2 regions of the Micromonospora sp. NPDC049497 genome follow, and region 1 is predicted to be linked to the other one. Evidence: riboswitches for the same ligand, from Rfam matches in the RefSeq annotation. Region 1 holds a riboswitch; the other holds the start of a gene.
The links. Region 1 has a riboswitch for S-adenosylmethionine ahead of ACIBR0_RS22585 (aminotransferase class V-fold PLP-dependent enzyme). Riboswitches for the same ligand answer to the same signal wherever they lie in the genome.
Positions count from the first base shown of each region.

Region 2: linked by a shared signal. The riboswitch ahead of ACIBR0_RS14395 (ABC transporter substrate-binding protein) and the one ahead of ACIBR0_RS22585 (aminotransferase class V-fold PLP-dependent enzyme) in region 1 are both predicted to bind S-adenosylmethionine.

Region 1 is NZ_JBITMC010000018.1:54,361-59,372, reverse strand. Features, by position in the region: gene ACIBR0_RS22605 (AI-2E family transporter) at 1-696, opposite strand, end outside; gene ACIBR0_RS22600 (co-chaperone GroES) at 866-1,207, shown strand; gene ACIBR0_RS22595 (hypothetical protein) at 1,283-1,450, shown strand; gene ACIBR0_RS22590 (PrsW family glutamic-type intramembrane protease) at 1,482-2,972, opposite strand; SAM riboswitch class IV at 2,995-3,116, shown strand; gene ACIBR0_RS22585 (aminotransferase class V-fold PLP-dependent enzyme) at 3,163-4,449, shown strand; gene ACIBR0_RS22580 (aromatic acid exporter family protein) at 4,461-5,012, opposite strand, start outside.
Region 2 is NZ_JBITMC010000008.1:162,290-167,301, reverse strand. Features, by position in the region: gene ACIBR0_RS14415 (ATP-binding protein) at 1-368, shown strand, start outside; gene ACIBR0_RS14410 (nucleoside deaminase) at 412-840, shown strand; gene ACIBR0_RS14405 (SPFH domain-containing protein) at 831-1,664, opposite strand; gene ACIBR0_RS14400 (RraA family protein) at 1,903-2,595, shown strand; SAM riboswitch class IV at 2,671-2,782, shown strand; gene ACIBR0_RS14395 (ABC transporter substrate-binding protein) at 3,019-3,864, shown strand; gene ACIBR0_RS14390 (amino acid ABC transporter permease) at 3,955-4,731, shown strand; gene ACIBR0_RS14385 (amino acid ABC transporter ATP-binding protein) at 4,728-5,012, shown strand, end outside.

The sequences.
Region 1 (5,012 bases):
GCCGGTCAGCACCTCGGCCAGCGTCGCCGCGGTGGCGAGCGCGCCACTGGTGAACCGTTCGGTGTTGTTGTTGACCCACTGCTCGGCCTCGTTGATGTAGCGGTCGAGCTGGCCGTCGTTCAGGTGCAGCGGGCCGGTCTTGAGCCAGTCCTGGATCTGGCGCACACCCTCGGACGACTTCTCGCTCAGCTCCGGCACGCCCTGGATGAACTCGTTCACCACCAGGGTGAGCGTGCCGATCACCGCGGCCAGGCCACCGACCAGCACCACCGCCGTCGCGAGGGACCTCGGCAGGCGGGCCCGGAGCAGCCACCCGACAGCCGGCGCCAGCAGCGCCGACAGCAGCAGCGCGATCGCCAGCGGAATGATGACGATGCTGATCCGCCCGACGATCCCCAGCAGCGCCCAGAAGACGACGCCGATCACGATCAGACGCCAGCACCAGGCGGCGGAGATCCGCAGCGCGTGGGGAACGTCCGCGTCGTCCCGGCTGGAGGTGGAGTTGTGCACCGCGGCCGGCTGTTCCGCGCCGACGACGGTCGCCGACGGCGGGGCCACCGGCCCGGGGGAGGCCGGCGAGGCGACGGCCGGCGTCTCCGGGTGGTCGGCGTGGTCGGCCCGGCCGGCGCGCACCGACTCGCGACCGGAATCGTACGCACGGCGGAGCCGACCGCGTACCCGCTCGAAGCGGCTCAAGCGCACCTCCTGGCATGAGAAAGGGACCGCGCACGGGGTCAGTCGGACAGGATACGTCCGACCCCGCCCACCGTAGGGCAGTTCGGCCACACATTGCCCCGTCCACCGGCAGGTAACCACTCCCGGACAGGCGCGGACGGCCAGGGACGGGCACGGTACCGTCTGCGGCGTGACCGCCGACCACACGAACCTCGACTCCGGCCTGCCGATCCGACTGCTGCACGACCGCGTGCTGGTGCGGATGGAGGGCAGCGAGGGTGAGCGCCGCTCCACCGCCGGCATCGTGATCCCGGCGACCGCCGCCGTGGGCAAGCGGCTCGCCTGGGCGACCGCGGTGGGAGTGGGCCCGAACGTCCGCGCCATCGTCTCCGGCGACCGGGTGCTGTTCGACCCCGACGACCGTTCCGAGGTCGAGCTGCACGGCCGCGGCTACGTGCTGCTGCGCGAGCGCGACGTGCACGCCGTGGCCGCCGAACGCATCGAGAACGACTCCACCGGCCTGTACCTCTGACACCCGGCGCCGTCGGCGTCGTTTGCACCGCTCCCCGCCGGGAAGCCAGCCGCACCACCGGCCTGGGGAGGGACGATGCCGGATTGGATAAGGAAGCTGTTGTTCTGGGGGTTCATCGCGTTCCTGATCTACTTCATGGCCTTCCGGCCCGAGGGCGCGGCGGAGATGTTCGGGGCGATCGGCGCCGGCCTCCTGGCGTTGTTCCAGGGCCTCGGTGACTTCCTCACCAGCCTGATGACCTGAGCACCGGTCAGGTCGGGGACGACGGCGGGGGTCAGCGGCGGCCGGGCGGCCAGGTCGCCGCCGGGCCGGGGCCGTACCAGCCGGGCGGGCCGTAGCCGGCCGGCGGGGGCGGCGGCGGCGGCGCGAGCACCACCGGGATCGGCACCACCGGCTCGTCCGGCGCCTCGACGGTCCGCTGCGAGCCGTCCGGGAACCGCAGGTGGTAGCGCTGCCCGTCCCACGTACCGGCCGGCGCCTGCGGGTCCCGACCGACGAAGAACGCCCGGTACCCGCTGATCGTGTCGAGCAGTTCGCGCTCCTCCACGGCGGCCCGCTCCCGGTCGGCGGGCCGGTTGTCCAGACCCCGCCGCATGCCGTCGCGCAGCAGCGCCAGCCGGGTCGCGGCGAACTGGTAGCCCCGCATCGCCTTCAGCCCGGCGTCGCCGCCGACCCGCTTGGCCCACACCCGTGCCGCGTGCCGCCGTCCGAGGCTGCTCAGCGCGGCCACCTCGGGCGGGGTCAGCCAGCCGGCCCGGACGTAGTCGGGCAGGATGCGCTCGGTGAGCCGTCCCTCCCAGGCCCGCAGCCACACCGCCAGCCCCACCATGCCGAAGAAGATCGGCACCATCACGCCGATGAACCCGTAGAGCAGGATCAGCGTCTCGCCGGTGGCCTGGGTCAGCGTCGGCAGCAGGTTCCACGTGCCGTGCAGCATCATCGCCAGCAGCAGGCCGGCGACCGGGGCGAGCACCCGCACCCGGCGGTCGGCGGCGCGCGCGGCGATGCCCAGCCCGACGCCCGTCATCGCGGTGAAGAGCGGGTGGGCGAAGCCGAAGAGCAGGATCCGCACGATGAAGATGGCGATGACCTGCTGCGTGCCGGTCGCCGGGCCGTACCGCTCCACGCCGGTGGCGTAGCCGTACCCGCCCAGGTAGAGGATGTTCTCCACCATGGCGAAGCCGATCGCGGAGAGCCCGCAGTAGACCAGCGCGTCGGTGATGCCGGAGATCTCCCGGCGCCGGAAGATCAGCAGCAGGATCGGCCCGAGGGCCTTGGTCAGCTCCTCGATGAAGGGGGCCACCAGCACCCCGGTCAGCGCCGTGGGCAGCCCCAGGTCCTCGAACCGTCCCGCCGAGAAGTTGTTGACGGTCAGCGAGGCGGCGGTGGACACGAACGCGCCCCACGCGAAGCAGAAGATCAGGTACCGCAGTGGCTCCGGCTCGTACCGGTCGAGCCACAGGAAGCAGGCCACCAGCACCGGAACCGGAAGGATCGACGCGACCAGACCGATCAGCAACGCCTCGGCGCCGAGGCTCTCTCCGAGCCGGAAGAGCATGAACACGGCGCAGGCCGCGATCAGCAGGACCACCCCGGCCAGCGCCACGAAGCGTCGCCAGCCCAGCCGGCGCGTCGGCATCCTCACGGCCGGCCCGCCCGGCGGCGGGGCGTCGAGGGCGGTCGGCGACGGCGGCTGCGGCGCGCCGGACGGGGTGTCGGCCATGCGGTCAGCGTAGTCACCCCGAGCCGGCCCGGCCCGCCGCATCGGGGGCGGTATGCTGCCCGCAGGTCACGAGCGCCAGCGTCAAGCCCCGGCTTGCTGGCCGGCAACCCTCGTCGAGGTTCGCGGTGGGGTGCCCCGGGTGATGACCGGGCCCGGCCCGTTCCGTGTGCTGGGCAAGCGCGGACCCCGCCCGTGTGCCCACCCGGGGTCCCTGGACCCGGAGGTCTGGCACATGACCATCACCCTCGCACCCCCGCGCGCGGCGCGCGTCGCGCGGACCGCGCCGGCCACCTCGACGCCGGGCCCCCTGGACGTCCTCGGGGTGCCCGGTCAGATCAACCTGGACTACGCGGCCACCGCGCCCTGCGCGCGGGCGGCGGCGGACGCGGTGGCCGAGCTTCTCCCGTGGTACGCGAGCGTGCACCGCGGCGCCGGAGCGCTGTCGCGGCGCTGCACCCTCGCCTACGAGCGGGCCCGGCAGACCCTCGGTGACTTCTTCGGTGCCCGCGCCGACGACCACGTGGTGTTCACGCGGAACACCACCGACGCGCTCAACCTGCTGGCCCGCGCGCTGCCCGCCGGCACGACGGTGGTGACGTTCGGCGGGGAGCACCACGCCAACCTGCTGCCGTGGCCACGGGGTTCGGTCCGGCTGCCGGTGCCCGACTCGCCCGACGGCGCGGTACGCGCGCTGGACGCCGCCCTCACCGAGCTGCGCCGGGGCGGTACGGCCGGCGGCCACCGACCGCCGGTGCTGGTCGCGGTGACCGGGGCGGGCAACGTGACCGGGGAGTGCTGGCCGGTGGCCGCGCTGGCCCGGGTGGCCCGGCGACACGGCGCCCGGATCGCGGTGGACGCCGCCCAGCTCGCCCCGCACGCCCCGGTGGACGTGACCGCCCTGGACGTGGACTACCTGGCCGTCTCCGGCCACAAGCTGTACGCACCGTTCGGCACCGGCCTCCTGGTGGGACGGGCGGACTGGCTGGACGCCGCCCCGCCGTACCTGGCCGGTGGGGGCGCCACCAGCCACGTCGGCGCGGCCACGCACGACGTCCGGTGGGCGACCGGCCCGGCCCGGCACGAGGCGGGCACCCCGAACCTGCTCGGCGCGGTGGCCCTGGCGGCGGTGTGCGCGGCGTTCGCCGAGGCGGACCGGGTGGCGCTGCACCGGGCCGAGCAGACCCTGCTGGCCCGGCTGCGGGACGGCCTCGCGGCCCTGCCGCACGCGGTCGAGCTGCGCGCGTTCGGTCCCTCGGCGCCCCGGGTGGGGATCGTGTCGTTCGTGGTGGCCGGCCGCGAGTCCGCGCAGGTGGCGGCCGGGCTGGCCCGGGACCACGCGATCGGCGTACGGGACGGGCTCTTCTGTGCCCACCCGCTGGCCCGACGGCTACTCGCCGAGGCGGCGGCGCGTAGCGGGCGGCGGGACCTGCCGGCCACCGCCCTGCGGGCCAGCATCGGCCTGGGCAGCACGGCCGAGCACGTGGACCGGCTCCTCGCCGCGCTCGGCGACCTGGGCTGAACCGGACGGCCTCAGCCGACGGGTGGGGCGGTGGGTCGTTTCGGAGCGCTCTCCGGCTCGGCCTGCCCGCCCGCCTGTTCCCGGTCGCCGAAGGACTGCCGGACCAGCCGGTTCGCCTCCTCCTGGCTGAGGCCGGAGGCGACCAGCAGGTCACTCGCGGTGGTCCGCACCTGGGCGATCACGACGTTGCCGGAGAACCCCACCCCCTCCTTGTACGCCCGACCGGCCTCGCTGACCGCTCGCAGCGCCCGCTCCCGGGCCTTCTCCGGTTCCTCACCGACGGCGAACTCGTGCTTGAGCATGCGCACCGACTCGGCGAGGTGGGCCACCGAGTCCGGCATCGGCTCCGGGATGGCCTCCTCGTCCTCGATGAGGGTCACCGAGCGGCGGATCAGGGTGCCCGTATTGCGCATCGCCCGGTCGATCGGCTCGGCCGCCTCGCCGTAGTGGGTGAGTTCGTCGCGCCGGTGCCACCGGGCCGGCGAGAGCATCGCGGTCTCCTTCGCCCCCTCGATCGCCTCGGTGAAGGTGGCCAGTTCCTCCTTGTTGTTCCGCAGTCGTTC
Region 2 (5,012 bases), on a different contig from region 1:
AGAACCTGCTCGGCAACGCGGTCAAGTTCCACCACCCGGACCGCGTCCCGGCGATCGGCGTGACGGTGGACGACGCCGACGGGTTCTGGTCGTTCGCGGTGGCCGACAACGGCATCGGCATCGACCCCCGGTACGCGGAGAAGATCTTCGTCATCTTCCAACGGCTGCATCCGCGTGGCACGTACCCGGGCACCGGCATCGGGCTGGCGGTCTGCAAGAAGATCGTCGAGTACCACGGCGGCACGCTCACCCTGGACGAGACGTACACGGGTGGGGCGCGGTTCGTGTTCACGCTGCCGAAGGTCCCCGCGGTGGTCGTACCCGGGCAGGCGGGCGAACCGGCGGCGGAGTCGGCGGCGGCGGTCTGAGACCCGGCCGACGCGGGCCCGGCGCCCCGGCTAGCCTGACGGCGTGGACGCGGACACCGAACGGCATCTGAGGCGGGCGATCGCGCTGGCCGGCGAGGCGCGGGCGGCGGGTGACCCACCGTTCGGGTCCTTGCTGGTGGGCGCGGACGGCGCGGTCCTCGCCGAGGACCGCAACACGACCGTCACCGGGGACGACGTCACCGCCCACCCGGAGCTGAAGCTGGCCCGGTGGGCGGCACGGTCGCTGACGCCCGACGAGGCGGCGGTGACCACGATGTACACCAGCTGCCAGCCGTGCGGCATGTGCGCGGGGGCGATCGCCCGCTCCGGGCTGGGCCGGGTCGTGTTCGCGCTCTCCGCCGAGCAGCTCGACGCGATCAAACCGCCGGGCGCGGCGCCCCGGGCCGCCCGACAGGACGGCCCGTACCTGCACGACGAGGCGCTCGCGCCGGTGGCGGCTTACTACCGCTGAGGACCGTCGCGCCGGTGGCCGTCGCCGCTGACCGACGCGGGTTGCTGCGCCGGCTCCCCGACCGTCTGCGGCGGGCCCTCCTGGCCCGACTCCGCGGCGGCCTCGGTGCCGGAACGCGAGAACCGGTCGAAGAAGCGCAGCAGCTCGACCGGGAAGGGCATCACCAGGGTGCTGTTCTTCTCCGCCGCCACATCCACCACGGTCTGCAGCAGCCGCAGCTGGTACGCGCCCGGGGTCGACGCCATCGCACGGGAGGCGTCGGCGAGGCGCCGGGACGCCTGGAACTCGCCGTCGGCCGCGATGACCCGCGCCCGGCGTTCCCGCTCCGCCTCGGCCTGGCGGGACATCGACCGTTTCATCCCCTCGGGCAGCGCGACGTCCTTCACCTCGACCCGCTCGATGTTGAGTCCCCACGGCCCCTCGGTCGGGGCGTCGATGACCGCCTTGAGGTCCTCGTTGACCTTGTCCCGGTCCGCGAGGAGGGTGTCCAGGTCGACCTTGCCGATCACCGACCGCAGCGCCGTCTGCGAGATCTGGAGCACGGCACCCGGGTACTGCCGCACGTTGACCAGCGCCTTCACGGGATCCACGACCCGGTAGTAGACGACCGCGTCCACGGTCAGGGTCACGTTGTCGCGGGTGATGGCGCCCTGCGCGGGCACGTCGATGACGGTGGTCTGCATGCTGACCCGGACCATGCGGTCGACGACCGGGATGATCAGCCGCAGGCCCGGCTCCCGGACGGGCAGCACGACGCGGCCGAAACGGAAGACGACGCCGCGTTGGTACTGCTGGACGATCCTGATGCCCAGCGCGCCGAGCATCGCCAGCAGCACGCCGACGATCACCAGAACGACGATGGTGGCTCCCACGGCACCTCCGATCCTCCCGGCGGCGCCCGCCGCCCGGCGGCGGCTACCCGCTGTACGGGGAAGTAGTCCTGCCCGACTCCGCCGGACGTGGCCGCCGAACGGGAACTGGACCTGGCCGGCGGAGACCCGCCGTGTTCCCGTGGAGCGGGGTGGCCGGCCGGACCATCCCGAACCCGTCGGGAGGAACCTCATGATCGAACGCTTCGCCGACCTGTCCACGCCGACCGTGGCCGACGCCTGCGTACGCCTCGGGGTGCCGCTGCGGGCGGCGCCGGCCGGCGTGCGGGCCGTCGTGGCCGGTCACCGGCTCGCCGGCCGGGTGCTGCCGGTACGCCACCACGGCAGCGTGGACGTGTTCCTGGAGGCGTACGCCCACGCGGCGCCGGGTGACGTCCTCGTGGTCGACAACGGCGGGCGGACCGACGAGGCCTGCGTGGGTGACCTGACCGCGCTGGAGGCGGGCACGGCCGGGGTCGCCGGGCTGGTCGTGTGGGGTCTGCACCGGGACACCCCCGAGCTGATCGAGATCGGTCTCCCGGTGTTCAGCTACGGCAGCCTGCCGCTGGGCCCCACTCGCCTGGACGAGCGGGAGTCCGCCACGCTGACCAGCGCCCGGTTCGGGGCGCACCTGGTGACCGCCGACGACCTCGTGGTCGCCGACGATGACGGCGTGCTGTTCCTGCCCGCCGCCCGCGCCGGTGAGGTGCTGACGACGGCGGAGGGGATCCGGCGGACCGAGCGGCTGCAGGCACACCGGATCCGGGCCGGCGAGACGCTGCGCGACCAGACCGCCTTCGCCGACTACCTGGACCGTCGCGCCGCCGATCCGGCGTACACGTTCCGCGCCCACCTGCGCCGCGTCGGCGGTGCGATCGAGGAGTGACGGGGGCGGACCGCGGGTGAGGGTGGTCATATCGGCTGGACGATCCACCCGAGGCCGTTGCTAGTGTCGTCACCAGGTCATGAGCGCCAGCGTCAAGCCCCGGCTCGCTGGCCGGCAACCCTCGTCCACGTAGGGGTGCCCCGGGTGAAGACCAGGCACCGGAGCAGTTCCGGTGCAAGCGTGGCCTGGTTCCCCAGGCCGACACGGCCACCGAGGAGAACCATGTCCGCTCGCAGTTGCGTCCCGCCGCCGGCCCTGACCCGGCGCCGCCACGTCGACCTGATGCGGGTCTGCAGCGCCGCGTGTAGCTGACCGCGCCGCTCTTCCACTCCACCTGCTCCACACCCAGCGGTACGCCCTCGCGGCGCACCGCCGGCGACGCACGCCCGTGCCCGCCGCCTGCGCAACCCTTCGGAGACACCTGTGCGATTCCTTCCTGCCCTCACCCGTGCCGCCGCCCTGGGCGTCGCCGCCGTCGTCGGCGCCGCCACCCTGACCGCCTGCGGCGGTGAGGACGCCTCGTCCGCCGCCGACAACCCGTACGACCTGCTGCAGCCGGGCGTGCTGCGGGCCGGCACGCTCACCGACGCGCCGCCGAACGTGTTCCTGAAGGACGGAACGTTCACCGGCTACGACAACGACCTGCTCGTCGCCGCCGCCGCGAAGATCGGCCTCACGGTGGAGTTCGTCGGCACCGACTTCTCGGCGCTGCTCTCCCAGGTCGCCAACGGCAAGTTCGACGTCGGCAGCTCCTCGATCACCATCACCGAGGCGCGGAAGAAGACCGTCGACTTCGGCAACGGCTACGACTTCGGCTACTTCGGCCTGGACGTGTCGGCCGACTCGACGATCACGAGCTTCGACCAGTTGGCCGGCAAGCGGGTGGTGGTCGTGCAGGGCACCGTCCAGGACGACTACGCCACGGGCCGGAACCTGAACCCGGTCCGGGTGCCCGACTACAACGGCGCGATCAACCAGCTCAAGGCCGGCACCGCCGACGCCTGGATCGCGCCCGCGGAGATCGGCGAGAAGTCGGCCGCGGACAGCAACGGCAGGATCAGGGTGGCGGCGAAGGAGCTCAGCCCGGCCCCGACCGCGTACGCGTTCGCCAAGGACAACGACGCGCTGCGCGAGGCGCTGGACAAGGCCCTCGACGAGGTGATCGCGGACGGCACGTGGACGAAGCTCCAGGCGCAGTACTACCCGGGCCGGCCGATCCCGGCCGACTTCACCCCCGGCAGCGGCACCGTGGCCGTCCCGGCCGCGTGAAAGGAAGGGCCCCTTCTTAACGCCTGACGCGGTGCAGGGGCCCCTTCTTAACAACAGGCAACGGCACGAGTGGGACGGCGGGAGACACTGATGGATCCGTTGAGCACCCTGTGGGAGACGTTCTTCGACGGGGACTCCATGCGCGAGGCACTACCCGAGATGCTCACCGTCGGGTTGCCCAACACGCTGATCCTGGCGGTCTCCGCCGCCCTGCTCGGCTCGGTGCTGGGCATGCTGCTGGCGGTCGCGGGCATCTCGCGGACGCGGTGGCTGCGCTGGCCGGCCCGCGTGTACACGGACGTCTTCCGGGGGCTTCCGGCGGCGGCGACGATCCTGCTGATCGGCGTGGGCCTGGCACCGTTGGGCATGGAGCTGTGGGGTCCCGACCCCTACCCGCTGGGCATCCTCGCGCTGTCGCTGATCGCGGCCGCGTACATCGGGGAGATCTTCCGCTCCGGCATCCAGTCGGTGGAGGCCGCGCAGCTGGAGGGTGCCCGCGCGCTGGGTTTCTCGTGGGGTGAGGCGATGCGGGTGGTCATCATCCCGCAGGGCGTCCGGCGGGTCCTGCCGGCCTGGGTGAACCAGCTCATCGCGCTGATCAAGGACTCCAGCCTGGTCTACTTCCTGGGCCTGCTGGCCAGCCAGCGGGAGCTGTTCCGGATCGGACAGGACTACGCGGCGAACACCGGCAACCAGTCCGCGCTGCTGCTGGCCGGGCTGTTCTACCTGGCGCTGACCGTGCCGCTGACGCACGCCGTCAATTGGATCGACCGGCGGCTGCGGCACGGCCGGCCGGCCACGGCGGTGGCCGACGACGACGAGGGTGACCTGGCGCTGCCGGGTGCCCGGGGAGGGAACCCGCGATGAGCATCGACACCACCACCTCGGTGAGCGTCGGCGTCCGGGACGTGCACCTGGCCTTCGGGCCCAACCGGGTGCTGCGCGGCGTGGACCTGGACGTGCCCCGGGGTGCGACCGCCTGCGTGATCGGGCCGTCCGGCTCCGGCAAGTCCACTCTGCTGCGTACGGTCAACCGTCTGATCGAGCCGGACCGCGGCGACGTGCTGCTGGACGGGCGCAGCGTCCTGCGCGACGACCCGGACGCCCTGCGGCAGCGGGTCGGCATGGTGTTCCAGCAGTTCAACCTC